One region of the Streptomyces sp. NBC_00224 genome, then DNA from elsewhere that is predicted to be linked to it. Evidence: riboswitches for the same ligand, from Rfam matches in the RefSeq annotation. Region 1 holds a riboswitch; the other holds the start of a gene.
What was found. A riboswitch is a leader RNA that binds a small molecule or an ion and turns the genes downstream of it on or off. The one in region 1 is predicted to bind cobalamin.

Region 1 (15,411 bases):
CGGTGACCGACGCCGCGAGCTCCACGGCACGGTCCGCGTCGGCGGGCGTGCAGCAGTTCACGCCCACGGCGATCACCTGGTCCAGGCCCGCCACCAGCGCGAACGCCTCCTCCAGCGGCTGGCCCGCCCTGGTCCGCAGCCCCTCCACGCTGTACGACAGCCACACCGGTACTCCGCACCCCTCGACCGCCCGCAGCAGCGCCTCGGCCTCGTCGGCGTCGGGCACGGTCTCCACCGCGAGCACGTCCGGCCCGGCTGCCGCCAGCGTCTCGACGCGGGGGCGGTGGAAGCGCTCCAGCTCCTTCACCGTCAGCCCGTACCCGCCGCGGTACTCACTGCCGTCGGCCAGGAAGGCGCCGTAGGGGCCGATCGAGGCGGCGACCCATACTTCGGCCTTCTTGGGGGGCTCCCCCTCCCCTCCCCCCACCCCCCTCCCCGCCCCCGCCCTCTCCCCCGCCTTTCTCGCCAGCTCCACGCTCCGGGCAAGCAGGGCCGTCGCCTCGCGGCGGGGCACTCCCCGGTGGGCGAAGCCCTCGTACGTCGCCTGGTAGCTGGAGGTGATCAGTACCTGTGCGCCCGCCCGTACATACGCCTCGTGTGCGGCCTCGATCTGGCTCGGGTCGTCGGCGAGCAGCCGGGCCGACCAGAGCGGGTCGCTCAAGTCGCAGCCCTGGGCCTCTAGTTGGTTGGAGAGGCCGCCGTCAAGGACCACGGTCCGTTCGGCCAGGGCGTCGGCGAGTGGACGGGCGGGCCGCACGGTCAGGCCCCGTTCAGCTGGGACTGGACCTGGGAGGAGATGAGTTCGAGGTGGTCGAGGTCGTGCAGGTCGAGGACCTGCAGGTAGATCCGGGACGAACCGATCGCCTCGTACGCGCCGATCTTCTCCACTACTTCGGCGGGCGAGCCCGCCAGTCCGTTCGCCTTGAGCTCTTCGACCTCCCTTCCGATGGCGGCCGCCCGGCGCGCCACTTCGGCGTCGTTCTTTCCTACGCAGACGACCAGGGCGTTGGAGTACACCAGGCCGTCGGGGCTGCGTCCGGCGCTCTGCGCGGCGGCGCGCACCCGGCCGAACTGCCGCTCGCTGTCGGCCAGGGAGGCGAACGGGATGTTGAACTCGTCGGCGTACTGTGCGGCCAGCCGTGGGGTGCGGACCGCGCCGTGGCCGCCGATCAGGACCGGCACCTTGGCCTGGGCGGGCTTGGGGAGCGCGGGCGAGTCGGTGAGCTGGTAGTAGGTGCCGTCGTGGGTGAAGGTCTTGCCGGTCTCGGTGGCCCAGAGGCCGGTGACGATGGCCAGTTGTTCTTCGAGTCGTGCGGACTTCTCCTTCGGGAAGGGGATGCCGTACGCCTTGTGCTCGCCCTCGAACCAGCCTGCGCCCAGGCCGAGTTCGATACGGCCGCCGGACATCTGGTCCACCTGGGCGACCTGGATGGCGAGGACGCCGGGGAGCCGGAAGGTGCCGGCGGTCATCAGTGTGCCGAGGCGGATGCGGCTGGTCTCGCGGGCGAGTCCGGCCAGGGTGATCCAGGCGTCGGTGGGGCCCGGGAGGCCGTCCGCCGAGCCCATCCGGAGGTAGTGGTCGGAGCGGAAGAAGGCGTCGAATCCGAGGGCTTCGGTGGCCTTCGCGACGGCGAGGAGAGTGTCGTAGTCGGCGCCCTGCTGGGGCTCCGTGAAGATTCGAAGATCCATGCATCCATCCTGCACCTTCGAACTGTCGTCAACCCCGCCCTTGCCGTATGCGCGATGGCTGCCCAGTCGGGTGAATATCGTCCACCTGACGGGCCGCGCGGGCTCTGACCAGTGACTGTCGCGCTGAGTGGTCGTTGGCTCGGGCGGAGCCGGACCGCCCGGCCCGCGCGCCGGCGGCCGTTGCCGACGCGTCTGTCGAACTGCCACCCCCGCGGCCTCGCGGGAGGGCTTGGGCCGAGGAGGCCGCCATGTCCCAGGAAGCCGTGCCCGAACAGGCCGTGCCGCAGGAGCCGGCCGGGCAGTCCGTGCCCGGGCAGCAAGGTGCGCCGAAGGGGCTGCTGCAGCAGATGGAGGAGTTGATGGCGGCGCTGAACGCGGATCTTTCGCAGCTCGACGCCGATCTGCAGTCCTCCGCCGAGCGTGTGCTGCCGGGTCAGGACGCCGGTGGGCATATGGAGGGCCGCTCCACGGGCGTGTGAGTGCCGGTGTGGTGACTCCCGTCCGGTCATGACGGCCTCGCCGTCGAGTCGCGCAGGGCGCCGGGCCGTCTTTCCTGCTCGCGTACGGTGAGTCGGCGGAGCATTCCGCGGACCCGGTCGCTCGACTCGTCGGCGGCGTCGATCGCTTCGATGCACTGCCAGTAGAGCCCTTCTTCGTCGGTGGCGCAGGCGACGCCGACGAGGGCCATGCCGACATCTCCGAGCAGGCCACCGAGTCCGGTCAGCGTCTGTCTGGCGTCGGTGACTTCGGAGAGCTGGGTGGCGCGGATGCCGCCGATGCGCAGCCCGGGGTGGTCGAGGGCGCCGCAGCCGCGGCCGCCGGTCTCGCTGAGGCCGCGTGCTTCGCCCCTGAGTTCCGGTGGGCCGGTGGCCGCCAGGTGGCTTCCGATGGCCTGGGCGAGGGCTTGTGCCTGCCAGGCCTCGGCGACGATCTCCAGCGCCGCGGTACTTTCCGCGAGCGCTAACCTGCTCACTCCGATGAGCCGTACCGCGTCCATGAGTCGCCCCCGTTCATACGACGATCCGTTTCCCCGTCACTACCTAGAGTGAGCTTCTGAGGCCAGGAAAGCCAGAGGAATTGGGAAATCTGTGGACGAGCAGGGGGTTTTGAATAACTCGCTCACTCCGAAGAGTGACCGTTTGGACTTTCTTCGGGGTTCTGTACAGGGGCGCGGCCGGTTTGTGCGGAGGTCGGGCGGGTCTGTGCCGGGGCGGGCCCGGTGAGGTTCTGCGGGGCGGGCGGGGCGGTGGGGACGGGGAAGCGGAGCTCGTTGCGGTCGATCTTGGCGGCGAGCGCGGCGAGCGGGTCGATGCCGAGGACTTCGCAGAGCTGGAGGAGATAGGCGAGGACGTCGGCGACCTCGTCGGTCACCCGGTGGGCGCGGTCGGGGTCGTGCATGACGCGGTCGGACTGCTCGGGGGTCAGCCACTGGAAGATCTCAAGGAGTTCGGAGGCCTCGACGCTGAGGGCGGAGACGAGGTTCTTGGGGGTGTGGAAGGGCTGCCAGTGGCGCGCGGCCGCGAAGTCGGCCAGTCGGCGCTGGAGTGCCTCTACGTCGAGTTCGGTCACGGCTCCAGGTCTACCACTGCCGCCCCCTGGACTCCTCGGGCGCATCCGGCGTCCGTGACGGTGCCGGCGAGACGGATGTGGCCGCGTCGGCACATCTCGGCGGCCAGTGCGGCCAGTTCGCCGGCCTGGCGCCGGTCGAGGCCCCGGTCGAATCCGTCGGTGAGGACGGTGAGGGTCTGCATGGCGGACGGGATCTCGGCGACGGTGTCGACGGCGAGTACTCCGGGGCCGGTGAGCAGGACCAGGGCGAGCGCGAGGTAGCGCAGTTCGCCTTCGCCCAGGCGGGCCACGGGCGTGGGTGTCCGTTCGCCGCGGCCCACCACGGCCCGTAACGTCCCGTCGGCCAGTTCTTCGGCGGCGAGCGCGGTGACCGGGCCGGCGCAGCCCGCGCGGGCCGCGGTGACCAGCCGGGCATGCCGGATGGTGCACTCCTCGGCGGTGCGGGAGAGGATCTCGGCGAGGTTGTCGCAGCCGCGCCGCAGCCGTCCCTGGCCGGGCAGGACGGGTTCGCGCATGCGCTGCGGCTGGGGGTCGCAGGCGAACACGGACCGCAGGGCGACGACCACTTGCTCGGCGGCGGCGAGGACCCGCAGCTGCCCCTCGGTCTTCCCGGCGACGCGCAGTGGCAGCAGGGCGGTGCCGAGCCGGTCGTCGGGGAGCGGGGCGCGGGTGACCGGGACGGCGCCGGCGGTGTGCCAGGCGGCCTGCACGGTGGAGCGGCCGGGGTCGCGCAGGGCGGTGGACAGGAGGGTGTCGCCGTCACTGGTCAAACGTTCGCCGACGACGCGGAGTTCCGGCTCGGCCTGGACGGCGAGGTCGAGCCGGACGGGTCCGGCGGGCCCGTCGACGGTGCAGCCGATGCGGAACCCGCGTCTGCCTTGGGCGTCCGCCTCGGCGCGTTCCGGTACGCACCCGGCGGGGTCGGGGAACGCCGAGGCGAGGGTGGCGCCGGAGCCGAGCCGGGCCAGTGCCTCGTACGCCTGGAGGACACTGGACTTGCCGCTGCCGCTCGGTCCCGCCAGGAAGGTGAGCGGGCCGAGCGGGAAGACCGCGCCGCGGTGCGACTTGAAGGCGGAGAGCCGCAGTTCGGTGACGGTGGGCCGGTCGCAGGTTCCGTTCATGGAACGGACCGTACGAGGGCGAAACGTGACGAACCGTTACGCCTCGATCGCCTTCCTACGAACGAGGGACGGCTCCGCCCTGGGGGATGGCCTTACACAACGTTCTCCCGCACGGGAACGGCCCTACGCATGGGGCACGACGGCCTCGGCGATGCCCTCCACCTCCGTGCCGGCGGGGGCGAGGAGGAAGACGTTGCGGTCGACCCGGTGCATTCCGCTGCCCAGGCCGAAGACCACTCCGCTGCTGAAGTCGAGTATGCGCTTGGCGACTTCGGTGTCCGCGCCCGTCAGATCGAGCAGGACCGGGGTCTGCGCCATCATGTATTCGGCGACCTCGCGCGCGTCCGCGAAGACCTGGACGCGCAGGACCACGAAGCGGCGCTGTGCGACGGCCGCGTACTCGTTGGGGATGGTGAGGTGGTCGACGCGCGACGGCCACTCATTGCGACTGCGCAGCGGAACGACCTGGGCGAGCCCCTCCCACTGTTCATCGGTGACGTCGTACCTGCTCACCGGACCACCTCGCCCATGTGCTGTATCTGCATCCGGCCATGATGACGCCGCTCACCCGTTCAGCCCAACTCCGACACGGCTCTGAGCTGTGAAGTTGTCCGCACTGAGGCGTACTAACGTGCGGTACGGGAGTCCACCGCGTCGGCGACCAGGGCGAAGAACCGGGCGTGGGCCCGGGCGCTGCACGGCGTCTCCGGGTTCCACGGCAGCACGCGCGCGCGGTCCTCGATCGTCCTCCAGTGCGCGTCGGCGCGCAGCTGCTCGACGGGGGTGGCGTTCACCCGTACGTCGGACAGGACGATCTCGGCGGGCAGGGCGGCCGCTTCCTCCCAGGTGAGCGTGGTCCAGTTCGCCCCGGTTCCGGCGGGCGGCTCCACCAGGTGGACACCGTGCTCGGCCAGGGCGCGCAGCTCCGGCCAGGCTCCCGGGCGCGCCACGTGGACCTGGTCGGTCCCGGCGGGCGAGAGGGCGAGTACGCGGGGCGCCACGGGCGGGTCCGTCTCCGCGTACGCGCGCGTGGCGGCCGTCACGGTGCGCAGACGGCGCTGCGCCGCGTCGAGGAGGCGGGCGGCGTCCTCGTGGTGGCGGTCGCCGCCGAGGGCGCGGGCGAGGTCCGTGAAGCGGTCCCTGATCTCGGCCAGGGAGCGCGAGTGCCCGATGTCGATGACGACCACCGGAACGTGTTCCTCCAGGTGTTTGGCCGTCTCGGGGGCGAGGCCGTAGACCTGGCCGCCGCCGTAGCTGACGGCCACCACGAGGTCGGGCGTGCCCTGGAGCAGCACGTCGAGGTCGAGGGCGGCGCCCGCGCCCAGGTAGCGCAGGCGGTCCAAGGGCAGCCCGCCGGCCTTGGCGCGGTCGGGTGCGGCCCCGTCGTGGAAGGAGCCGAAGACGGCTCCGGGGCCGACTCCGTGGTCCCAGAGTGTGGCTCCGGCCTGGATGTAGGCGGTCACCCTGGTGGGCACCCCGCTCGCCGTGGCCACCTGCCCGCGGTCGTCCGAGAACTGCCAGACCGGCTTGTCCATGAGGTCACACGCCCCCTGTAGGTCGCTGTGCGCGCCAGCGCCGGGTCACGCTACGCCCGAGTCGTCCCGCCCCGCCAGGATCCGTACCCGATTACCTGCCCGCCGTCCCGGCGCGTCACCCCTTTCGGCGCTCCGGTCGTCCGCGCCCCGGCGCGTGGAAGCGCTCGACGCGCGGGGTCGGGGGCGGCTGGCTAGCGTGGCAAGCCGGACCGTCTGTCACACAGGAGAGAGCACAGTCATGGCCGCAGAACCAGAGGGCACTCCGTGCTGGGCCGATGCGATGTTCACCGATGTCGAGGGAGCGAAGAGCTTCTACGGTGACGTGCTGGGCTGGACGTTCGGGGAGGCGTCGTCGGAGTACGGCAACTACACGCAGGCGTACGCGAACGGCAAGGCGGTGGCGGCCGTCGTGCCGCCGATGCCGGGGCAGGAGGGCCAGTCGGCGTGGTGTCTCTACCTCGCGTCGCCCGATGTCGCCGCCACCGCGAAGAAGATCAAGGACAACGGCGGCGAGGTGCTGATGGAGCCGATGCAGGTCGGCGACTTCGGGTCGATGGCGATCGCCCGCGAGCCCAGCGGCGCCGTCTTCGGCGTGTGGCAGGCGGGCAGTCACGAGGGCTTCGAGGCCAAGGGCGTGCATGGCGCGTTCTGCTGGGCCGAGTTCTTCACCCGCGACCCGGCGAAGGTCGACGCGTTCCTGCCCGCGGTGTTTCCGTACGGCACGAAGCAGATGCAGGACGACGCGGTCGACTTCCGGGTCTTCAGCGTGGGTGACGAGATGGTGATGGGGCGCATGAGGATGACGGAGGAGTTCCCGCCCGAGGTCCCCTCGTACGTGAATGTGTACTTCGCGGTCGACAACTGCGACGACGCGGTGGCGAAGGCGACCAAGCGGGGCGGGGTGCTGCGGTTCGGGCCGATGGACACGCCCTTCGGGCGCTTTGCGGCGCTCAGCGACCCGCAGGGCGCGACGTTCTCGGTGATCGACCTGCAGACGACACAGGGCGAGATGCCGCAGATGGCCGATGTGTAGCGAGCCCCGTCTGCCTCGGCGGGTCCCGGGGTGTTCGGGCACGCGCGCGTGCCCGAACACCCCGGCCGTGTCAAGCCCCCTGCTGCACCTGCGTCCTGACCGTACGGGCGGCCTCGACCAGGTTCTCCAGGGACTGCTTCGTCTCGGTCCAGCCGCGGGTCTTCAATCCGCAGTCCGGGTTGACCCAGAGCCGTTCCGGCGCGATGGCCGCGAGCCCCTTGCGCAGCAGTGCGGCCGCCTCCTCGGCGCTCGGTACGCGCGGCGAGTGGATGTCGTAGACACCGGGTCCCACCTCGCGCGGATAGCCCGCGGCGGCGAGCTCGTCGGCCACCTGCATGTGTGAGCGGGCCGCCTCCAGGCTGATGACGTCGGCGTCGAGGTCGTCGATGGCCTGGAGGATGTCGCCGAACTCGGCGTAGCACATGTGGGTGTGGATCTGGGTGTCGGGACGTACGCCGCCGGTGGTCAGGCGGAACGATTCCGTGGCCCAGTCCAGATAGGCGGCGCGGTCCGCGGCGCGCAGTGGCAGCGTCTCGCGCAGGGCCGGCTCGTCGACCTGGATGACCGAGGTCCCGGCCGCCTCCAGGTCCTCGACCTCGTCGCGCAGGGCGAGCGCCACCTGGCGTGCGGTCTCGGCGAGCGGCTGGTCGTCGCGGACGAACGACCAGGCCAGCATGGTGACCGGCCCGGTGAGCATGCCCTTGACGGGGCGGTCGGTGAGCGACTGGGCGTACGTCGTCCAGCGCACCGTCATCGGCCGCGGCCGGGAGATGTCGCCGGCCAGGACCGGCGGGCGGACATAGCGCGTGCCGTACGACTGGACCCAGCCGTGCCGGGTGGCGAGGTAGCCGGTCAGCTGCTCGGCGAAGTACTGCACCATGTCGTTGCGTTCGGCCTCGCCGTGGACCAGGACGTCGATGCCCGCCTTCTCCTGGAAGGCGACGACCTCGCGGATCTCGGCCTTGATGCGCTCCTCGTACCCTGCGGTGTCGACGCGTCCGGCGCGCAGGTCGGCACGGGCGGTGCGCACCTCGGTGGTCTGCGGGAACGAGCCGATGGTGGTCGTGGGCAGCAGCGGCAGTCGCAGCCGGGCGCGCTGGGCCGGGGCGCGTTCGCCGTACGGCTGGGAGCGGCGGCCGTCCGCCTCGGTGACCGTCGACGTACGCGCGCGTACCGCCGGGTCGTGGGTGAGCGCGGATCCGGCGCGCGAGGCCAGGTCGGCGCGGTTGGCGGCGAGTTCGGCGGCGATGGCGCCGGTGCCGCCGGCGAGGCCGCGGGCCAGCGTCACCGTCTCGGCGGTCTTCTGGTGGGCGAAGGCGAGCCAGCGGGCGATCTGCGGGTCGATGTCGCGTTCGGCCGTCGCGTCGAGCGGGACGTGCAGCAGCGAGCAGGACGGTGCCACGTCGACAGTGCCCGCGAGGCCGAGGAGCGTGCCGAGGGTGGCGAGGGACTTCTCGTAGTCGTTGATCCAGATGTTGCGGCCGTCGACGACGCCCGCGACCAGCCGCTTGTCAGGCAGTCCGCCGACGGCCGCGAGGGCGTCGAGGTTGGCGGCGGCCGGTCCTGTGAAGTCCAGGGCGAGGCCGTCCACGGGCGCCTTGGCGAGAACGGGCAGGGCCTTGCCGAGCTGGTCGAAGTAGGAGGCGACCAGCAGCTTGGGGCGGTCGGTGAGGCTGCCGAGCGCCCGGTGGGCGAGGGCGGCGGCGTCCAGTTCGGCGGGGGTGCGGTCCTGGACGAGGGCGGGCTCGTCGAGCTGCACCCACTGTGCGCCGGCCGCCCGCAGATCGGCGAGCACCTCGGCGTACACGGGCAGCAGCCGCTCCAGCAGGGCCAGTGGCTCGAAGGCGGCGTCGACGCCGGGCGCGGGCTTGGCCAGGAGGAGGTAGGTGACCGGGCCGACCAGGACGGGCCGGGCCGTGAGGCCGAGCGCCAGCGCCTCGGCGAGCTCGGCGACCTGCTTGCCGGAGTCGGCGGTGAAGACGGTGTCCGGGCCGAGCTCGGGGACCAGGTAGTGGTAGTTGGTGTCGAACCACTTGGTCATCTCCAGCGGCGCCACGTCCTGGGTGCCGCGGGCCATGGCAAAGTAGCCGTCCAGCGTGTCGCTCTCGACGGCGGTGCGGTGCCGGTCGGGGATCGCACCCACCATCACGCTGGTGTCGAGGACGTGGTCGTAGTACGAGAAGTCGCCGGTGGGGACTTCGTCGACGCCCGCGTCGGCGAGCCGGCGCCAGTTGGCGCGGCGCAGGTCGCGGGCGGTGTCACGGAGGGCGTCGGCACTGACGCGGCCCTTCCAGTAGCCCTCGACGGCCTTCTTGAGTTCCCGGTCGGGGCCCTGGCGGGGGTAGCCGTACACAGTGGCTCGTGCTGCCGCGGCTGCGGACTTGCTGGTCACGAAACTCTCCTTCGCGAGAATGTCCCGAAAACAACCCTGGTACGGGTCGTGGGTGCGAAGGGAGACGGACAGGGCGGCCCGCGCGGAGCGGTGCCCGCGCTCGAACCACCTCTTGTCTCGCCGACCCGCCCACGAGGTCACCAAGGTCTCCGCACGCGGTCGGTCGCGCACGGGCAACGGGCAGGTCTTCGGACTCGCGGGCACGCCTGCCGGTTTCCCGGCGGACACCTAGTGGCCGTCGCTTCCCAGACCCGGCCGGGCCCAGTGCGTATGACGGCGGTCGTTCCCGCTCACCGCTGCGGGGCAGTCCCGGATTCCCACCGGGTTCCCTCTTACGACGCCTCCCGCCTGGCGGACGGGGCGAACCAGCTGCGAGCGCCACCCTACAGAGTCGGGGGTCGACAGGCCCCCTCACATCGGGCCCGCACACCTCGTGATGTCCGACATCGGAGGCGTGCCGCAGTCGCACACAGGTGCTCACAGCATCGCGGGGCGATTAGTGTGGCCGACGTAACCACTCGTGATCGCCGCACGTGACATCGAAGTAACGGGCATTTCGTACGGTCGGAGCCCAAGGTATCCCGGCCGAGACGAGAGGGGACACCCGTTGACCGCACAGGGCACGCGGGCCGCCACCGAAAAGGTGCGCACGGTCTGCTCGTACTGCGGTGTGGGCTGCGGGATGGTCCTCGACATCACCGTGGGGCCGGACGGCCGGCGCACGGTACTCAAGGCCTCCGGCGACAAGGCGCACCCCGCGAACTCCGGACGGCTGTGCACCAAGGGGGCGACGACGGCCGACATGCTGGCCGCTCCCGGACGCCTGGCCACCGCGCTGGTACGGGGTGAGCGGGGGGCCGAGCCGGTGCCCGCCGGGGTCGACGCGATGATCGCCGAGACGGCGGGCAGGCTGCGGGCGATCGTCGACGAGCACGGGCCGGACGCCGTCGCGCTGTATGTGTCCGGCCAGATGAGCCTGGAGGCGCAGTATCTGGCCAACAAGCTGACCAAGGGGTTCATCGGCACCAACCAGATCGAGTCCAACTCCCGGCTGTGCATGGCCAGTGCGGGCAGCGGCTACAAGTTGTCGCTCGGCGCGGACGGGCCGCCCGGCTCGTACCAGGACTTCGAGAAGGCGGACGTCTTCCTGGTCATCGGCTCCAACATGGCCGACTGCCATCCCATCCTCTTTCTGAGGATGATGGAGCGCGTCAAGGCCGGGGCGAAGCTGATCGTCGTCGACCCGCGCCGCACCGCGACCGCCGCCAAGGCCGACCTCTTCCTACAGATCAAGCCGGGCGCGGATCTCGCGCTGCTCAACGGGCTGCTGCACCTGCTCCAGGAGAACGGGCACACGGACCCCGCCTTCATCGCCGAGCACACCGAGGGCTGGGAGGCGATGGGGGAGTTCCTGGCCGACTACCCGCCCGCCTCCGTCGCCGAGATCACCGGGATTCCCGAGGAGGACATCCGCACGGCGGCGCGGTGGATCGGCACGGCCGGGGAGTGGATGAGCTGCTGGACCATGGGGCTCAACCAGTCCACGCACGGCACCTGGAACACCAACGCCCTGGTCAACCTGCATCTGGCGACCGGCGCGATATGCCGCCCCGGCAGCGGCCCGTTCTCCCTCACCGGCCAGCCGAACGCCATGGGCGGCCGCGAGATGGGCTACATGGGCCCCGGGCTGCCCGGCCAGCGCTCGGTGCTCGTCGACGAGGAGCGGGCCTTCACCGAGGAGCTGTGGGGGCTGCGGCCCGGCACGCTGCGCACCGACGGGGCTGGGCTCGGCACCGTCGAGATGTTCCGGCGGATGGCCGACGGCGACATCAAAGCGTGCTGGGTGATCTGCACCAACCCGGTCGCCTCGGTCGCCAACCGCCGCACCGTCGCCGAGGGCCTGCGGGCGGCCGAGTTCGTCGTCGTCCAGGACGTGTTCGCCGAGACCGAGACCACCGCGTACGCGGACGTGGTGCTGCCCGGCGCCCTGTGGACGGAGGCCGAGGGCGTCCTCGTCAACAGCGAGCGCAACCTCACCCTCGCCCGGCAGGCCGTCGACGCGCCCGGCGAGGCGCTGCCCGACTGGCAGATCATCGCGCGCGTGGCGTGCGCGATGGGGTACGAGGAGGCGTTCACCTACGCCGGTCCCGAAGAGGTCTTCGAGGAGATCAAGCGCGCCTGGAACCCGAAGACCGGCTACGACCTGCGCGGGGTCACCTACGAGCGGCTGCGCGCCACGCCGGTGCAGTGGCCTGCCCCTACCGCCGAGGGGCCCGACCGCAACCCGATCCGGTACGTGGCCGAGGACGGCGGCGGTCCGGTGTTCCCGACGGCGAGCGGACGGGCCGTATTCCACGCACGCCCGCACCTCCCGGCCGCCGAGATGCCCGACGACGACTTCCCGTTCGTACTCAACACCGGGCGGCTGCAGCACCAGTGGCACACGCTCACCAAGACGGGGAAGGTGGCCAAGCTCAACAAGCTCAACCCGGCGCCGTTCGTGGAGGTGCACCCGCAGGACGCCGAACGCCTCGGCATCGCCGAGGGCGACGGGGTGGAGATCGCCTCCCGGCGCGGACGCGCGGTGCTGCCCGCCGTGGTGACCGACCGGGTGCGGCCGGGGTGCTGCTTCGCGCCCTTCCACTGGAACGACCTGTTCGGCGCGGATCTGAGCATCAACGCGGTGACCAGCGACGCGGTGGACCCGATCTCGCTGCAGCCCGAGTTCAAGGTGTGCGCGGTGTCGCTGACGAGGGTCACGGCCGAGGTGGCGCGGCCTGTCATGCCGGGGACGGGGGCGGGCGCGGGCGGTGGCCGGGGGACGGCGGGCGCGAACGGCTCGGCCGGGGTGGCGGCAGGTGCTTCCGGGGCAGCGGGAGTGGGCGGCGCTGTGGCGGTGGCGCCAGGCGCCTCCGGCACGGCGGGGGCGCTCGTCGCGGGTACCGCGCTCCTCGACGCCCCCGCGCCCCTCACATACGCCGTGCCCGCCCAGCGCACGGCCTCCGACTCGCCCCTTCTTGCGGGTCAAGGCGCCGCCCCCGCCGCCGTGTTCGGGCTCGGCGCACCCCCGCCGGTCCTCACCGAGCGGGAACGCCAGTACCTCGCCGGGTTCCTGGCCGGGCTGGAGTCGGGCGCGCCCGGCATCCCCGTACTGCCGCCGACGGCGCCGTTCAGCGAGGAGCACGCGCTGTGGGTGAACGGCGTGCTGGCCGGGATGTACTCGCGGGCGACCCCGCGGCCCGCCCCCGCACCCGTCACGCCGCCCTCGGCCCCCCGAGGCCGTGACGTGCTGGTGCTGTGGGCCTCGCAGACCGGCAACGCCGAGCAGCTCGCCGCGGCCGGCGCCGAACGGCTCGCCGGCGCCGGGCACCGGATCCGGCTCGTCTCCATGGACGACACCGCTCCGGACACGCTGCCCGCCGACGCCGAGGTGCTGCTGATCACCAGCACCACCGGAGACGGCGAAGCGCCCGACAACGGCGCCGCGTTCTGGGACGCCCTGGCCGATGACGAGGCCCCGCGCCTGGAAGGGCGCCGCTATGCGGTCCTGGCCTTCGGGGACTCGTCGTACGACGAATTCTGCGGGCACGGCCGACGCCTGGACCGGCGGCTGGCCGAGCTGGGTGCGGTACGGCTGCTCCCCCGCACCGACTGCGAACCGGACTTCGAGGACCGGGCACAGGAGTGGCTCGACGGGGTGCTGACCCGCCTGGACGAGCTGTCGGCCGCCGGAAACACGCCTCCCGACGCGCCCGCCGGTCTCCCCGGCGACACGGCCTTGGGCACCCCCGTCCAGCCCTCCCCCGGGACGCCCGGAAATTTCCCTGACGAAAATTTCCCTGACGAATTCGCGGCGGGAGGGGAACTCGCGTCGCACGGTGTCCGTTCATCGGGTACAGCAACATCCTCGGTCCCCAACACCGCAACTGTCCCTACGAGTTCCACGGCGGCCCGAACGTCAGCCGCCCCCGCCGCATCTCGCCCCACCACACCCCTCCCCAGCTCCCGGGCCGCCGCCGTCACGGCCCGACTGACGGGGAACTCGCTGCTCAGCCTCCCCGGTTCGAGCAAGGAGGTGCGGCGGTTCACCTTCGACACCCGCGCGAGCGAGACCCCGCTCACCTACGCGGCCGGGGACGCACTCGGCGTGCACCCGGTCAACTCACCGGACCTGGTGGCCGAGTGGCTGGCCGTCACCGGTCTGGACTCCACGGCCCCCGTCGAGATCGGCGGGGTCGGCGAAGTCCCGTTCGGTACGGCGCTGCACGAACACCTGGACATCACGCGGGTCGGCCCCGACCTGCTCAAGTTCGTCGCCGAGCGGACCCATGACCGCCGCCTGAAGCACTTGCTGCGACCCGACAACAAGTGGCAGCTGGCACAGTGGTCCTGGGGCCGTCAGGCGGTGGACGTGGTGGCCGAACACGGGGTGCGCGCGAGCGCGCCCGAGTGGGCGGGCGTCTTGCGCGGCCTGCGGCCACGGCTGTACTCGATTTCGTCCAGCCCGCTGACCGACCCGCACGAGGTGTCCGTAACGGTCTCGGTCGTCCGGTACGAGAACCGCCTCGGCCACGGGCGCGCGGGCGTGTGCTCGGCTCTGCTCGCAGACTCGCCGCCGGACGCGCCGCTTCCGGTGTACGTGCAGCGCACCCGGCACTTCCGGCCGCCCGCCGACCCGGGGACGCCGATGGTGATGGTCGGCCCCGGCACCGGGGTCGCCCCGTTCATCGGCTTCCTCTACGAACGCCGCGCCCTGGGCCATCACGCCCCGAACTGGCTGTTCTTCGGCGAGCAGCACCGTGCCACCGACTTCTACTACGAGGACGAACTGACCAAACTGAGCGCGGAGGGCACCCTCGCACGCCTGGACACGGCGTTCTCCCGCGACCAGCGCGCCAAGGTGTACGTACAGGACCGTATGCGCGAGCACGGCCCGCTGCTGTGGTCCTGGCTCCAGGACGGGGCGCACTTCTATGTGTGCGGCGACGCCTCCCGTATGGCCAAGGACGTCGACCGGGCGCTGCGCGACATCGCGATAGCGCACGGCGGGCTCGACGAGGAGTCGGCGGCGGCGTATCTGAAGCGGATGACGGCGGGGAAACGCTATGTCCGCGATGTCTACTGAGCAGCCGCCGTTCCTCTGTGAGTGACCGCCGTTCCCCTGGTCGGACATGCCGGGGAAAGTCACCGACCCAGATGCCGGTGATCGCGCTGCCTTAGCACGCCCCGCAGCGGTCGGGCGGGACCACCAATTCACGTCCGGCCGGCTGGCCGGCGGTCGCCGTCGCCGTCACCCTCGACCCAGTGAAGCCTGTACGGGCGGCCGGACGCGACCGACGCCCCACGCAGAAACATCCCAGCAGCGCGACCGGTATCTGGAGGACCAACCAAGAACCATTCCCCGTCACTGACCTGGCATTTACGATGGCTCGACCCACACTCACCTAGTGATTGTGAGAAGCCGGGCCACTGCCCGCCCGGCAGCCGCGCAAGGAGCCAGAGCATGCACGTCGGACACCTCCTCCAGCTCGACAGCTTGGACCTCACCCTCCTCTGGGGCGAGGAATCGCTCCTCGGCCGCGAGATGAGCGGCGTGACCACGACCGACCTGGAGGACCCGGCGCGCTTCCTCCAGGAGGGCGAGGTCGTGCTGAGCGGCCTGGTGTGGTGGAACCCGGGCGACGCCCGGGCCAAGACCGACAAATTCGTCTCGGCACTGCGTACGTCGGGGGCGACCGCGCTCCTGGCGGGCGAGGAGACCCACGGCACGGTCCCCGACGAGCTGATCGACTCCTGCCGCGCACACCGGGTGCCGCTGCTCGCCGTGCCCGCGCGGACGAGTTTCCGCGCGATCACCGAGGCGGTGTACCTGCGGCAGTGGGGCGACCTCAGCCGCCTGCCGGCACCGCACTACGCGCTGCCCGAGAATGTACGCGCCGAGCTCAGCCGACTCCTGGACCGAGGCGCGGACCCCGGCGAGCTCCTTGACCGCGCACTCGCCCCGCTCGGCGGCCCGCCCTGCTACCTGCTGACCAGCAGCGGCCGTACGGTGGCCCGTACCCCTTCGGCGCC
Region 2 (15,411 bases), 3.5 Mb from region 1:
GCAGAACTTGAGCACCACTGCCAAGGCTTGCGCACATATCAGATTGCACACATTCCCGGCCTACTACAGACCCCGGAACACATTAATGCGATTTTTTCCGAGACTGATCCGCCACTACTCGGAATCGACCTCGAACGCCGCATCACCCACCGACTGCGACGTCAGGAGATCCTCAACAGAGAATGGCCGCCGAAGTACGCCGCAGTAATCCATGAGGCAGCCCTTCGCATGCAGTTTGGCGGGAAGAAGGTGGCCCGCAAGCAGCTCGAACACCTGTTGAGCATGAGCGAACTTTCGCACATCACAATTAAGGTCATTCCGTTCAGCGCTGGAGGATTCGCAGGGTCCGGACAATCCATCTTCTACGCCCAGGGCGACGTTGCCGAGCTGGACACTGTACAGCTTGACGCCACCCACGGAGTGGCTTTTCTGGACTCACCTACACAGTTGCGGAATTATCGCAACCTCCTCGACCGAATGGAAGCCAAAGCTCTTTCGGTGGCAGAATCACGAGACTTTATCCAAGGCATCACAGAGGAATTGTGAAAGGCAAGGCATTAATGTCGGATAATCTTTGGCAGGAGTCGTCATTCTGTCAATCTGGGAATTCCTGCATCGGCGTACGCAAGGTCGGCAAGGCGATCCAGCTGCGCGAAAGCGATCAACCCGACGAGTTGATCACCACGACCCCGGAGAAGCTGCGCGACTTCATCCTTGGCGTCAAGGCTGGCGAATACGATCACCTAATCTAGAAGCACACAGACGCCCCGCATCGTTCAGATGCGGGGCGTTTTGCGCGCCTGGCATATGCCAATCTTGAACAGTTTCACCCTCGCGATGTAGCGGTGTTGTTCCCGACACATCACTGACGCTACGGTCTCCCTACGTCGCGGCTCGGGCCACTTTCATCGGCGAACCCATGCCGATTGCACCGCCAACTTCAATCACTGGCAAGCCTGTTGAAGGGGACCCCAAGGTCGGTCTCCCAAGCATCGTCAGCCATAGGAAGTCGGCAACCGCGCCGCCGCACTAGGAGGGCAGACGATGGGGACGAAGACACTCCGAGCGTCGACCCTGTCTCGCGCTGAAGGAGCCATCGCCGGAGGGTTTTGGTACGAGGTGCTGCTCTATCCCAGCGCCCACACCGCCGTACCTCACGTATCCCGGCTGTCCATGCTGGATACGGCATGGCGAGCAGTGCGCACGCTCCGGTGTGACCTGCGCGCCGGTCACGTTCTGGCACTCGACGCACGCGAGTCCCGCCGGGCCATTTCCTGGGCAGACACCGGGCACGTCCCTGCCCTCGGCACCTTGGCCCGTGGCGAGTCCGTCACGTTCACCCTGATGCTCCACGATGGCCGCACGGCCCAGTGGTGTATCCGGCCCGCTCTTTTTCTTCAACTCACGGCACACAATTGGTGCGACGGTCCTGGCCACAGCAACACGCCTTGACCGCACCGGAACGCTCTACTGCCCGTTGCTCAGGCCAGCGCCGCACGTCGTGTGGCGGCGCACCAACAGCGCAGAAAGAGGCGACCATGTCCATACAGGCTGTCAGCAGCGACAGCAACTCGCTTGACCTCGTGACGCATTCGCCAGATGGCGAGTCCCGAGGGATATTCGAGCGGGTCGGCGATCTCTTCCCGCTGAACCCCTTCCGGCACATCATGACCAGCATCGCCGACGCCCCGACCCCCGCCCGCCCGTGGGGACTGGCGTTCGCCACCGTCCCCCGCCCGTCGGCCGGCAAGCACGAAGGAGCGAGCAAGGCGACCAGCGGTGACACCGACTCCTCCAGCCCCGGCGAGGAAGTCTCGGACGACTGAGGAGCCCGCAGCCATGGGAAACACTGTTCTGATCCTCACCAACGACGAGGACACCACCGCTAACCGTGTAGCGGCTGAACTCGCTGTGCGCGGCGTCCCGCTCGTGCGGCTGGACTCCGCCGACTTCCCGACTCGCATCACCATGTCCGCAGAGATCGCAACGGGCGCGACATGGGCCGGGACCATCACCGGAACCGGGCGCAGTGCGCTCGACCTCACCGACGTGGGCGCCGTCTATTACCGGCGCCCCACGCAGTTTCAGTTACCCGAGGGCATGAATCCCGCCGAGCAGCAGTTCGCCTACGGAGAGGCCCGGCGCGGATTCGGCGGTGTCCTCGGCGCCCTCGACAGCGCCGTATGGGTCAACGACCGGATCGCGGCGGCCCGCGCCGAGTACAAGCCGCATCAGCTCGCGGCCGCGTCCCGAGTCGGCCTCGACATCCCGTCGACCCTGATCACCAACGACCCAGACCGAGCGCATCACTGGGCCAAACAACAGGACAGCCCGATCGTCTACAAGCCCCTCTCCGGCATCTGGCACGCCGACGACAACAAGCTACGCGCCATCTACACGAGTCCGGTAACCAATCTCGACGACTTGCTCGACCCTGCCCTCGGACACACCGCCCACCTGCTTCAACAGCAGGTCCCCAAGGCTCACGAAGCGCGGGCGCTCGTCGTCGGTGAGCGCGTGTTCGCCGTCGCGATCGATGCCTCGACCGACCGCGGACACACTGACTGGCGTTCGGACTATGACGCCCTCAGCTACCGAGTGATTGAGCTACCCGAGGCCGTGTCGCGCAAGCTCGTCGAGCTGCACCGGCAGCTTGGACTCGTCTTCGGTGCCGTCGACTTGATCCACTCGCCAGACGGCCAATGGGTGTTCCTCGAAACGAACCAGTCCGGCGAATGGGACTGGCTCGCCGAAGAGACCGGGATAGGCGTGGCCAGCGCACTCGCCGACCTGCTCACCGGAAAGGCCCCCACATGAAGGAGCAGCACCTCGCCCACCAGCTTGCCCAGCAGCTCACCACGGCCGGCAAGCTCTCCGGCCCATGGCGCGCAGCCTACGAAGCGGTACCGCGCCGCCACTTCATCCCCGACGTGGCGTGGGTCAAGCCCGACGGCCCCGCCCCCGGGTACAGCATCGACCGCGACCAGGACGAACTCTCGTGGTTGAGGGCGGTCTACTCCGACGCCTCCATCGTGACCCAGCTCGACGGCGGCACCGGCGATCTACGAACCGGCAAAGGCACCCCCACTTCGTCCTGCTCCGCCCCAGGCATCGTCTTCACCATCCTGAAGATCCTCGATGCCCGCGACGCAGACCGCGTGCTCGACGTCGGTACGGGCACTGGATGGACCGCTTCGCTCCTGTCGCACCGCGTCGGCTCACAGAACGTCGTCTCGGTCGAAGTCGACACGGAAGTCGCGGCCCAAGCCGCCGACAACATCAACGCAGCGGGCTACGCCCCTCGACTCGTCGTCGACGATGGCGGCGACGGGCACCCAGAGGCCGCCCCCTACGACCGGATCCATGCCACGTGCGCGGTCGAGCGCGTCCCGTACGCCTGGGTCCGTGACACCCGCCCCGGCGGCGTGATCGTCGCCCCATGGACCCCCGCCTACGGGCACGGGCTCCTTGCCCGGCTCGTCGTCACCAGCGAGGACCAGGCGATCGGACGCTTCCCCACCACTGCGAGCTTCATGTTGCTGCGCTCGCAGCAACAGAGCGCCGTATGGTCGCCCCACCACAACGACAAGGCGCACGAGTCGACGACCCGGCTCGATCCGCGATCTGTGGCGGTCGCCCCGGCGGGAGCAGATCTCTTCATCACTGCCATGGCGCCCGGCATCACGGCATTCCCCACCCCGGATGCGGACGGCGGGTTCTCCCTGCTGCTCGTGGAAGCTGACAACCCCGGCGGCGCGTGGGCCGCGGCCGACTACGTCCCCGGAGCGAGCGCGTACACGGTGACTTGGTTCGGCGACCGCAACCTCTGGGACGAGATCGCCGCCGCCTACCTCACTTGGGTGGCCGCGGGACAGCCTGAACGCGACCGATTCGGAATGACGGTCTCACCCCACGGTCAGCACCTGTGGCTCGACCAGCCTCAGCACGTGCTCGGCCCTCCCGGGTAGCCACCAGACCACTGCGCCCGCCATCGATCCGCAAGGGCCCCGACCCTCTCGTGGAGAGGGTCGGGGCCCTTGCCTGTGTGGTCAGCCTGGGGCGCTGGTCATCATCGACCGAGTTTTGTATCGTTGTGGAACAAACCCGCCGTGTCACACAAGGATGGTTCCTTTGCCCAGCTCACAGGTCATTAGTGGTTTTAAGGCACTCCTCCTCGACATGGACGGCACGATCGTCAACTCCGACGCCGTGGTCGAGCGGTGCTGGCGCCGCTGGGCCGTGGAGCACGGGCTGGACCCCGAAGAGGCGCTGAAGGTCGTCCACGGCCGCCAGGGCTACGCCACCATGGCCGTCCTGCTGCCGGACCGCCCGATGGAGCAGAACCTCGCGGACAACCGCGTGATGCTCGCTGAGGAGACGGCCGACACCGACGGTGTCGTCCCCGTCCCGGGCGCCCCCGCCTTCATGGCCTCCCTCGCCGGGCTGCCGCACGCCCTGGTGACCTCGGCGAACGAGCCGCTCGCCCAGGCCCGGATGAGCGCGGCCGAGCTGCCGATGCCGACCGTACGCGTCACCGCCGAACGGGTCGGCGCGAGCAAGCCGGACCCGGAGGGCTTCCTCAAGGGCGCCGCCGAACTGGGCTTCGCCCCGGCCGACTGCATAGTCTTCGAGGACTCGGAGGCAGGCATCCAGGCGGGCCTGGCAGCAGGAATGCGAGTCATAGGCATAGGCCCCCGAGCGGCCAAGCACACGCCGACGGCGCACGTCCCGGACCTGACGCACATAACGGTGACGGCAGAACCGAACGGCACGCTGACGCTGGAGATCGCCCAGTAGGGCGACCACCTTCACAGGGGCGCCCTTTCATAGGGGGCGCCCCTTCGGCGATCGCCCCACAGGGGCGCTTTCAGGGGCGCGGGGCTGTGACACTGTGCGGCTCCGCCGCGTGGGCGCGACCAGCCATAGACGGCCCGCGCCCGACCAACGACCGGAGATCGCCCCGCAGGGGCGTCCAAGGGGCGCGGGGAACTGCGCGACCAGCCACAGCCGGCCCGCAGACAAAGCCACCGCACCCCCGGAGGGCCCCGCACCCGAAAGTAGGCTCAGCCGGCCACGGCCTCAAACAGGCTGAACCCGGCGAGCGCACCCATCAGCGCCGCCGCAACCTTCGTGATCAACCGAAGCGGCACGTACTTCATCAGCGTCCGCCCGCCCAGAATCCCCAGCCCCGCGACCGCCCACAGCGCCAGCACCGCACCCACACCCACCGACAGCGGGCTGTCGTACCGCGCGGCCAGATTCGCCGTCATGATCTGCGTCAGGTCCCCGAACTCGGCGACCAGGATCAGCATGAACCCCGCCCCGGACACCTTCCAGAACGACTGGTCGGCCGGGGCCTTCACCCCGTCCTCCTCCTCGTCCTTCTTGAACAGCAGCATCGCCGCGCCCGCGAGGAAGAGGACGCCCACGATCGCCTGGAGCAGCCGGTGCGGCAGCAGGGTGAGTACGCTGCCCGCCGCGATGGCGAGCGCGACGTGCAGCAGGAACGCGGCCGCGACGCCGACGAACACGTACGACGCCTTGTAGCGGGTGCCGAGCATCAGGCCCGCGAGCGCGGTCTTGTCGGGGAGTTCGGCAAGGAAGACCACGCCGAACGTGATCGCCAGGATGGTGAAGCTGAGCACGGAAGAGGTTCCTCAATCGGTCGGGCGCGGTGCGGCCGTACCGAGAGCGTGACAACGAAAGAATCCGGGGTCGCTTCGGCACAGCAGCTGCGCCATGAAGCGGAAGCGGTCATGGTTCACTGCGGCCGAAGGTCTCGCTGGCGAGCCCTCGCGGGCCTGCCTCCGGGCGCCGGCTGGGTCCCTCCCGAAGGAGGGTCCAGCAGTATGTCGACGTTCCGGCGAAGAGCTACTCCCCTTCTGCTCCGTACAGAATACGTGACACCGCCCCGCACCCGGCAGGGACCAAAGTCCCCCGGGTCCCGGACGGGGCCGAGGTCACAGCGGCACGTCCCGGTGCACCCGCCCCCGCGCCACCAGCTCCAGCACCACCGACACCGCCACCGCCTGCACCGCCATCAGCGCGACCAGCACGAACAGCTGCACCGCCCCCGCCTGCACCGGTGACGCCCCGCCGAGCAGCATGCCGACGAACGCGCCGGGCAGCGTGACGAGCCCCACGGTCCGGGTCTGGTCGAGGCCGGGCAGCAGCGCGTCGGACGCGGCGGTCCTGGCCACCTCCAGCCGGGCGTCCCGGTCGGGCAGCCCGAGCGCCATCCCCGCCTCCACCTCGCCGCGCCGCACGGTCAGCTCGTCCAGCGCACGCCGCCCGCCGAGCACGGTCGCGGTGAGCGCGCCGCCGATGAGGATGCCGGTGACGGGGATGAGCGCGATGCCCTTGGCCGGGACGAGCCCGGTGAGCAGCAGGGCGCCGACCACCGGGGCCACCCCGGCCGCGATCGGCAGCGCGGCCCACCGCCAGGTGTCGTTGGCCGTCATCCGGCGCCCGGCCGTACGGACCGCCACCGCGTACATCAGCAGCAGGAAGCAGAGCAGCAGCGGCACCGAGCCGACCACCCAGCGGATGGCGCTCGCCACCACCGCGAGCTGAACGGCCGCGCGCACCCCGGCGACCAGGATCTCCTTCGCCCGGCCGAGCCGCGCCACCGCCGCGACACCGGCCGCGACCAGGAGCAGTACGGCGAGAACGACCCCGAGCGTGACATTGACGGGCAGCAGCACGCGCCCACGGTACGCCGGACCCGCCCCCGTATCGGGTGGGGCAACCGTGGCATACGGGGCGTCAGTTACCTTGCGGGACAAGGGTGTCAACAGCGCCGCAGCCCTTGATGTGACGTGCCCATGTCGTCACTCTGTTACCTGGCGCCCACCCCACGGAAACCTGGTGCCGCCACGATGACCGGGCCGCGCACCCGCGCGCCCGGCCAAGGTCCCCCCACACCAAGGGAGTTCGCATGTCAGGTGTCTACGCGCGTCGAATAGCCAGGCTCTCCGCGCTCACCGCCTCCGCCGCCCTCCTCGCCACCGCGAGCCTGCTCACCGCCCCCGGCGCCCAGGCCTCGCCCCCCACCCCGGTCAGCGCCGCCACCGCCCGCAGCTATCTCGCCGCCATGACCGCCACCCCGGAGGGCTCCTCCGACGGCTACAGCCGCTCCAAGTTCCCGCACTGGATCACCCAGTCCGGCACCTGCAACACCCGCGAAGTCGTCCTCAAGCGCGACGGCACCAACGTCGTGACGGACTCCAGCTGTGCGGCCACCAGCGGCAGTTGGTACTCCGAGTACGACGACGCCACCTGGACGGCCGCCGCCGACCTCGACATCGACCACGTCGTCCCGCTCGCCGAGGCCTGGCGCTCGGGCGCCAGCTCCTGGACGACCGCGCAGCGCCAGGGCTTCGCCAACGACCTGACCCGACCCCAGCTGATCGCGGTCACCGACAACGTCAACCAGGCCAAGGGCGACAAGGACCCGGCCAAGTGGCTGCCCTCGCGCACCGCGTACCGCTGCACCTACGCCCGGATGTGGGTGGACGTGAAGCACTACTACAACCTGACCGTGGACACCGCCGAGAAGTCCGCGCTGCAGTCCGTGCTCAACGGCTGCTGAAAGCCCGCCGGCTGCTGAAGATTCGCTGTCCCGCCCCTTCGTCGTTCCGTACCGTACGGAGCGACGGAGGGGACGACATGGCCGGACTGCGCCTGGGACCACTGCTGCGGTACGTCGACGGCGCGTCCGGCACCTCGGCCACGCTCTGGGTGGAGGCGGACCGGCCGTGCACGGCCGAGGTGCGCTGCCCCGGCGGCGCCTCGGGCTCCTCCCGTACGTTCCAGATCGCCGGGCACCACTACGCGCTGATCCCGGTCACCGGCCTCGCCCCGGGCACCGCCACCCCGTACGAAGTACTGCTCGACGGGCGGGGGGTGTGGCCGCCCGAACGCTCCCCCTTTCCCCCGCCCGTGATCCGCACGCCCGCGCCGGGCGCGGGCCCGCTGCGCGTCGCCTTCGGGTCCTGCCGGTGGGCCGCCCCTCCCAAGGGCGAGCGCGACCCCGCCGGGCCCGACGCCCTGGACACCCTCGCCACCGTCCTCTCCGCGCGCCTGACCGCCGACCCGGACGCCGAGCGGCCCGACGTCCTGCTGCTCCTCGGCGACCAGGTGTACGCCGACTCCGTCTCGTCGGCGACCCGCCGCTGGCTCGCCGCCCGGCGCGATCTGGCCGACCCGCCGGGGGCGCAGGTCGGGGACTACGACGAGTACACCCGGCTCTACGACGAGTCGTGGGGCGACCCCGAGGTGCGCTGGCTGCTCTCCACCGTGCCGAGCTGCATGATCTTCGACGACCACGACCTGATCGACGACTGGAACACCAGCGCCGCCTGGCTGGCCGAGATGCGCGCCACCCCGTGGTGGTCGGAGCGGCTGGTCGGCGGGCTGATGTCGTACTGGGTCTACCAGCACCTCGGCAATCTCCCGCCCGCCGAGCTCGCCGCCGATCCGCTGTACGCGGCGGTGCGGAGCAGCCCCGACGGCACGGAAGCGCTGCGCCGCTTCGCGGCCGGGGCGGGCGCCGATCCTGCCGCCGTGCGCTGGAGCTACCGCCGCGACTTCGGACGCGTACGGCTGCTGATGGTGGACAGCCGGGCGGCCCGGGTCCTGGACGAGCAGAAGCGCGCGATGCTCGACGAGGCGGAGGCCGACTGGGTGCGGGAGCAGGTGCTCGACGGGACCGGCCCGTACGACCACTTGCTGATCGGGACCTCGCTGCCGTGGCTGCTGCCGCCGCTCGTCCATGACGCGGAGGGCTGGAATGCGGCCCTGTGCCGGGGCGAACGCGGCCCGCGCTGGGCGCGGTTCGGCGAGAAGGTGCGCCGCCGGGCCGACCTGGAGCACTGGGCGGCCTTCCCCTCCTCCTTCGCCGGGCTCGCGGAGCTGATAGCCCGCGCCGGCACCGGGCCGCAGGCGCCGGCCACGGTCTGTGTGCTCTCCGGCGATGTGCACCACGCCTACCTCGCGGAGCCGGTCTGGCCCACCGGCGGCCCCGACGCGCGCGTGCTCCAGCTGACCTGCTCGCCCGTCCACAACTCCGTCCCCCGGGCGCTTCGGGCCGCGTTCCGCTTCGGGTGGAGCCGGTGGGGGCGGCGGCTCGGCCGGGGGCTGGCCCGGCACGGCCGCCTCGGCCGGCCGCCGGTGCGCTGGCGCCGCAGGGGCGGCCCCTGGTTCGGGAACCAGCTGATGACGCTGACGCTGACCGGGCGCGCGGCCCGGCTCCGGCTCGACCAGGCGCGGGCGGGGCGCGCCGGGGCCCGCCTGGTCACGGTCCTGGACGAGGACCTCACTCCGTAACCCTGCGTCCCGGCGCATTCGCTTTACGTCCATATATGCCCCCCGTAAAGGCAGATTCCAGCCAACCCCAGTCGGGAATCAACCGGAATCTGGCCATCTACTTAAACTTGAACTTGCAAGCACTAATCAGGTCTACCTAACCTTGAGGCTCCACCGGCCCCGTCCCCCACACCGAAGGAGCCCGTCCCCATGGCTTCCCCCACGCTCCCCTCCGCTCTGAACACCGAGCGCGCCAAGCCCTACGCCCTGGGCCTCTTCCGCATCGTCACCGGCTTCCTCTTCGCCTGCCACGGCGCCGCCTCGCTCTTCGGCTGGTTCGGCGGCGCGGCCGGCACCGGCGGCACCATCGAGACCGGCGCCTGGCCCAACTGGTACGCGGCCGCCATCCAGCTCGTCGGCGGCCTGCTGATCATGGCCGGACTCTTCACCCGCTCGGCCGCCTTCCTCTCCTCGGGCTCCATGGCGTACGCCTACTTCGACGTGCACCAGTCGGGCGCGCTGCTCCCGCTGCAGAACGGCGGCGAGAACGCCGCGATGTTCAGCTGGGTCTTCCTGCTGCTCGTCTTCACCGGTCCCGGCGCCCTCGCCCTCGACCAACTGCTCGGCGGCCGCACCGCCACCGCCGCCGCTCCGGAGGCGACTGCCGCCGCCACCCCGGCGGGCACGGCGCGCTGACGCGCTGACACATCCGAACGACCGTTCATCGGCTCGCCGGTGACACCCCACCCCCGAACGGAAACCCCATGCGCCCCAGGCGTACGCTGTACGGCTGTACAGCGACCCGGCCGCAGACCAGCGACAGCGGGGCGCATTCCGTTCGGGGGTCGTAGTGCTGGAGAGTGTGGGGTCGCTGACCGGCAGCCCATGGATTTATGCCGTGGTGACTGTCTCCGTTCTCCTGGACGTGTTCCTCCCCGTCCTGCCCAGCGGGGTCCTGGTGATCACCGCCGCGACCTCCGCGGCGGCCGGATCGACCACCGCGGCGGGCGCCCCGCACGCCATACGCGACGTGCCCGACCTGCTCCTCCTCGCCGCCTGCGCCGCCGCGGCCTCGGTGCTCGGCGACCTCGTCGCGTACCGCCTCGCCTGGCGCGGCGGGGCGCGGCTCGACAAGGCCATCGCCCGCTCCCGCCGGCTGACCCGCGCACAGGAACGTCTCGGCGCCGCACTGAGCCGGGGCGGCGGCGCGCTCGTCGTCATCGCCCGGTTCGCCCCGGCGGGCCGGTCCGTCGTCTCCCTCGGCGCGGGCGCGGCACACCGCACGCCCAGGGAGTTCCTGCCGTGGTCCGCCCTCGCCGGGGTGGCCTGGGCGGGCTACAGCGTCGGCCTCGGCTACTTCGGCGGGCGCTGGCTCGGCGCGACCTGGCTCGGCACGGGCATCTCCGTCCTCGCCCTGTTCGCGGCGGGCTCCCTCGCCGCCTACGTCATGCGCCGCCCGGCCCAGGCCGCGGTGGCCGGCCCGGCGGCCTGACGCACCGCAGGGCTACGCCGACGCCGGTGTCCTGACCGGCACTCCCCGTATCTCCAGGCCTTCGAGCAGCTCGGCCGTGGCCCGCGCTATCTCGTCCACCGCCCGGTCGAAGGCCTCCTGGTTGTGCGCGGCGGGCGCCCGGAAGCCGGACACCTTGCGCACGTACTGGAGAGCCGCCGCGCGGATCTCCTCGTCGGTGGCCTCCTCGGGGAGGACCGGCGGCCTGAGCGTCTTGATGCTTCTGCACATGCCTCAAGTGTGACGGGTACCACTGACAACGGCCTCGGTAGAGTCGGAGGCATGGCGGCAGCAGACGAGGCGAAGACACAGGAGCCCAAGGGGCCGACGGCACCGGCGGCACCGGCGGGGCCCTCGGAGCCCGTACGGATCGACAGCTGGATCTGGTCCGTCCGGCTCACCAAGACGCGTTCCATGGCGGCGACGGCGTGCCGGGCCGGCCATGTCCAGCTCAACGGCGAGCGCGTCAAGCCCGCGCACACCGTGAAGGTGGGTGACGAGGTGCGGGTGCGCCTGGAGGGGCGGGAGCGGATCGTCATCGTCGCGAAGGTCATCCGCAAGCGGGTGGGCGCGGCGGTCGCGGCCGAGACCTACGTCGACAAGAGCCCGCCGCCGCCCGCCCGTTCGGACGTGCTGGCCGCCGGTGTGCGCGACCGAGGCATGGGCCGGCCGACCAAGCGGGACCGCCGGGAGATGGAGCGGCTGCGCGGACAGTAGGGGCCCGCGAGTCGTTGGCCGGTACGTAACTCGGAGGCCAACTCCCGCTGTACCGGAGTAACTTGGAGGGCCGGGGGCCAGGGGAGCCCCCGAACCGTCCCTAGAGGAACACGCCATGATCCTGTTACTGCTCGTCCTGGCGCTGGTCCTGTACGGCTTCGGCTTCAGCCTCGGCGGCATAGTGTTCTGCGTCGCCGTGGTGGCCGTACTCTTCAGCGTCCCGCGCCGTGGCCGCTCCACGGCACCGTCCGGGGGTTCGTCCGGCAGCTCGTCCGGAGGCGGCGGATCCAGCCGTGGCACGGACACCGACTACCGGGCCTACCGCGCCCGCCGGGAACGTATGGACCGGTGGGAGCGGCGCTACCGCAGGGAGCGGAACAGCCGTCTGTTCTCCCTGCGTCGCCCTTGACCGATCGAGCGCCACCGAACAGCGCACCGAGCACGACCTACGCGCGCGAGGGCCCCGACCGACATCGTCACCGACGTCGGTCCGGGGCCCTCGTGCGTGCGGCGCGCCCGGTCAGTGGGCGGCCGCAGTCGTGCTGTCGACGGCCGTGCCCGTGCCGCGGGGCTCGGCCGTGGCGGCCTTGGGCGCCAGGAGCCGTTCGGCGAGGTGGCCGAAGACCAGCCCGAAACCGGCCCACAGGGTGAGCTGGATGGCGAGGGCCGCGAGCCGGAACTTCCAGAGCAGCATCGCCGGGAAGTCCTTCGGGACCTCGTTGACGGCGGGCAGGAACGCGTACGCGAGCCCGATGGCGACCAGGAAGGCGGCCGAGGCGGCGACGGTCGCGTTCCAGTTGCCGAGGCGGGGCGCGAGCCGCTTGCCGAGGATCACGGCGGAGACGGCGAGCAGCACGCTCAGCGCGATCATCAGGAAGTACAGGGCGGTGCGTTTGCCGATCGTGTCGGGGTCACCGATGGACGGCGGGTTCGCCGGGTACTTCAGGAACGGGACGACATAGACGGTCGCAAGCGCGCCGAGCGAGACGAACGCCGCCGTGGCGCGCGGCCCGAACCGGCCGATCCGGCCGAGCGCGACACAGAACGCGAGCGCGGCGATACCGCCGAGGGCCACTCCGAACACGAGCACACCGGTGGCGAGGCCGCCGGTGGACTGCAGGGTGCGGCTGAACACCTCTTCGCCGTGCTCGTGCGCGTGCGCGTCCTCGAAGTCGATGGCCGCGTCCACCCGGGGCTCGCCCAGGACGTACGCCACGATGAGCGCCAGCAGGCCCGCTGCGAGACCGGCGAGCATGCCGCGCACCAGCAGGGCCCTGACGTGCAGGGAGTTCACGAGTTGGTTCCCCTGGTCTCAGTGGCAGGGGAAGCCGAGCAGGTGGCGTCCGTCGTGGACCCACTCGTGGACGTTCTCACCGGAGAGGAGGCTCGTGGCGCCCTGCTCGGCGCCGACGAAGTACAGGAGGACGAGCATGAGGATGCCGAAGAAGAGCGCCCAGGGGGCGATCGCCTTGAGCGATATGGGGGTGATGGCCGGCGTTGCTGCTGCGCTGGGCGCAGGGGCGGCGGAGAGTGCCACGGCAGAACCTCCTGGGGAACACGCGTCCCGGTCATTGGTGCCTTTGTCGACGGTGGTGGGTCTGACTTCCCCGTCTTCGCTCCCTGTTGAGGGCGCTCGCCGGGTTCACAGTGGCGCGACCGTGCCGGATTCTCACCGGGCTTCCTTCACACCGTCTTTATGTCGACGAGACCGTACCGCGTGAGGGACCGCGCCGCTACGGCGCGCGGGGGCACAGCCCCCGCGCGAAGTGCGCGAACGGCCGTGCTCTGCTTGACCCATGACCGTACGCGTGATGTTGATCTCACCCCCGGCCGACCGCTACGCGCGCGAGGCGAGAGTCGGCGACGACGCGGCCGCCCCGGACGAGGGCGCGGTCCGCAGGGTCAAGGACGCGGCGGCGGCGCTTCCGGTGCCGGCCCGTCGGCTGAAACCGCCCGCCTCCCGCTACGAGTTGGCGGACGGCCTGCCCACGGGCGACGAACCGGCCCTGGCCGACTGGGATCTGGGCCGCTGGCGGGGGCGGCGCCTCGACGAGCTGAGCGCCACGGATCCCACGGGGGTACGGGCCTGGCTCACCGATCCCGGGGCGGCGCCGCACGGCGGGGAGAGCCTGCTCGCGCTCGTCGCGCGCGTGGGCGCGTGGCTGGACACGCTGCCCGCGGCGGGCGGCCGGATCCTCGCGGTCGCCTCCCCGGCGGTGGTCCGCGCGTCCGTGACCCACGCCCTGGCCCTGCCGCCCGCCTCCTTCTGGCGCCTGGACGTGGCCCCCCTGTCCCTGACCGAACTCTCGGGCCGCGCGGGCCGCTGGAACCTGCGGTGCGGGCGGCCGGCGGAGGGGGTGCAGTAACGACGAAGGTCCCCCGCCGTCGGATCCGGATGCGCTGGTGTGCCGCAGGGACGCGGCCTCGCCATCGACTCCGCCACCGGCTCGGAGGGGTCTGCCGTCGCTGGCCCTGGACCCGTACCGCAGGCAGTACGTATGAAGACGCCCCCCGTCTGGCCTTCGGGCCGGGCAGGGGGTCTTTCGTCCTGCCAGTGTTGACGGGCAGGATCAAGAACATGCGACGCACTCTCCTGCTCGGCGGCACCTGGTTCCTGGGACGCGCAATTGTCGAGGCTGCGCTGCTTCGCGGTCGGGAGATCACCATCTTCAACCGCGGGCGCTCAGGCCCCGACCTTCCGAACGTCGAATCGGTCCATGGCGACCGCACCAACACCGACGATCTCCAACGCCTCGCAAGACTCGGCCCGTGGGATGTGGTGATCGACACATCAGCGTCCGAGATGGCGCCCCGGCAGGTCCTCGACAGCAGCAAGGCTCTCGCGTCGGTCGTCGACCGGTACGTATACGTATCCACGGTCAACGCCTACAAGGGATGGCCCAACGAGCCACTGTCCGAGGCCAGCCCCCTCTATCCAGCACTCCCGAACGCCGACCGCGATTTCGGGGTGGCCGAGGGCGTCACTCTGCATTACGGGAAGCAGAAGGCCGGAGCCGAGGCAGCCGTGTCCAGCGTCTTCGGCAGCCGCGCCACGATCCTCCGGCCGAGCGTCATCCTTGGACCTGGCGAGTACGTCGGTCGTCTGCCCTGGTGGTTGCGCCGGGCGGAGCGTGGCGAGAGCATCCTCGCCCCCGGGCGGCCGGACAAGACGATCCAGCCGATCGACGTACGCGACGTCGCGGACTTCGCTCTCATGGACACGATCAGCGGCGCGTACAACTTGGCCGCGCCGCAAGGTCGAGCCACCATGAACGATCTCCTGACTACATGCGTGACGGTGACCGGCAGGCGTGGACACCTCGTATGGGCGGCCGATGAAGTGCTCACGTCCCACGGCGTCCGCGAATGGACTGAGCTCCCCTTGTGGCGCACCGCCGCCGGCACATGGGCTGTCGACACGACCCGGGCACAGGCAGCAGGACTGGTGTGCCGTCCGCTCACCGACACCGTGGCCGACACCTGGGCATGGCTGTGTGACGGAGACGGTCCGGTGGCTCATCCGCGTTGGGCCGACCACGGGATCGACCCTGTGAAGGAAGCCGCGATCCTCGCCGAGCTGGACTAGCTCTCTATCGCGATGCGGCTGCCCGGTAGCGACCGGGCAGCCGTCGCCGTGATGAAGTCCTCGATACGCTCGCCCAGCAGCCGCGCGACAGGCGCACCCTCCAGCTCGGGCCGCGTCAGGCCCGCCCGCAGATGCGAGACCCGATCGACGAGGCCAATGGTCCGCCAAGCGACCGGAGTTGCGAATACCTGCGCAAGCGCCTCTTCTGCGCCCTCTAGCTCACCTCGTTGCAGGCGCGCCCGCGCTAGGTCCACCACTACCCGCATGTGGACCGGTCGATCCCCGACTGGTC

Region 2: another riboswitch for cobalamin. It lies ahead of OG965_RS14775 (CbtB domain-containing protein); the one in region 1 lies ahead of metE (5-methyltetrahydropteroyltriglutamate--homocysteine S-methyltransferase).

The regions. Positions count from the first base shown of each region.
Region 1 is NZ_CP108106.1:6,777,594-6,793,004, reverse strand. It holds gene mmuM (homocysteine S-methyltransferase) at 1-757, opposite strand, end outside; gene OG965_RS30355 (LLM class F420-dependent oxidoreductase) at 760-1,689, opposite strand; gene OG965_RS30350 (hypothetical protein) at 1,938-2,168, shown strand; gene OG965_RS30345 (DUF6099 family protein) at 2,195-2,686, opposite strand; partial or broken gene OG965_RS30340 (nucleotide pyrophosphohydrolase) at 2,938-3,258, opposite strand; gene OG965_RS30335 (AAA family ATPase) at 3,255-4,379, opposite strand; gene OG965_RS30330 (cell division protein SepF) at 4,503-4,892, opposite strand; gene OG965_RS30325 (ABC transporter substrate-binding protein) at 5,006-5,914, opposite strand; gene OG965_RS30320 (VOC family protein) at 6,153-6,947, shown strand; gene metE (5-methyltetrahydropteroyltriglutamate--homocysteine S-methyltransferase) at 7,018-9,339, opposite strand; cobalamin riboswitch at 9,522-9,674, opposite strand; gene OG965_RS30310 (molybdopterin-dependent oxidoreductase) at 9,947-14,464, shown strand; gene OG965_RS30305 (PucR family transcriptional regulator) at 14,843-15,411, shown strand, end outside.
Region 2 is NZ_CP108106.1:3,280,474-3,295,884, forward strand. It holds gene OG965_RS14695 (helix-turn-helix domain-containing protein) at 1-546, shown strand, start outside; gene OG965_RS14700 (DUF397 domain-containing protein) at 543-752, shown strand; gene OG965_RS14705 (hypothetical protein) at 1,539-1,826, shown strand; gene tgmB (ATP-grasp ribosomal peptide maturase) at 1,840-2,817, shown strand; gene OG965_RS14715 (methyltransferase domain-containing protein) at 2,814-3,968, shown strand; gene OG965_RS14720 (HAD family hydrolase) at 4,132-4,797, shown strand; gene OG965_RS14725 (TMEM165/GDT1 family protein) at 5,064-5,645, opposite strand; gene OG965_RS14730 (ABC transporter permease) at 5,961-6,704, opposite strand; gene OG965_RS14735 (HNH endonuclease family protein) at 6,938-7,591, shown strand; gene OG965_RS14740 (alkaline phosphatase D family protein) at 7,669-9,327, shown strand; gene OG965_RS14745 (DoxX family protein) at 9,517-10,002, shown strand; gene OG965_RS14750 (DedA family protein) at 10,157-10,798, shown strand; gene OG965_RS14755 (DUF2277 domain-containing protein) at 10,811-11,047, opposite strand; gene OG965_RS14760 (RNA-binding S4 domain-containing protein) at 11,099-11,533, shown strand; gene OG965_RS14765 (hypothetical protein) at 11,649-11,942, shown strand; gene OG965_RS14770 (CbtA family protein) at 12,054-12,827, opposite strand; gene OG965_RS14775 (CbtB domain-containing protein) at 12,846-13,070, opposite strand; cobalamin riboswitch at 13,104-13,261, opposite strand; gene OG965_RS14780 (histidine phosphatase family protein) at 13,330-13,899, shown strand; gene OG965_RS14785 (NAD-dependent epimerase/dehydratase family protein) at 14,112-15,119, shown strand; gene OG965_RS14790 (hypothetical protein) at 15,116-15,411, opposite strand, start outside.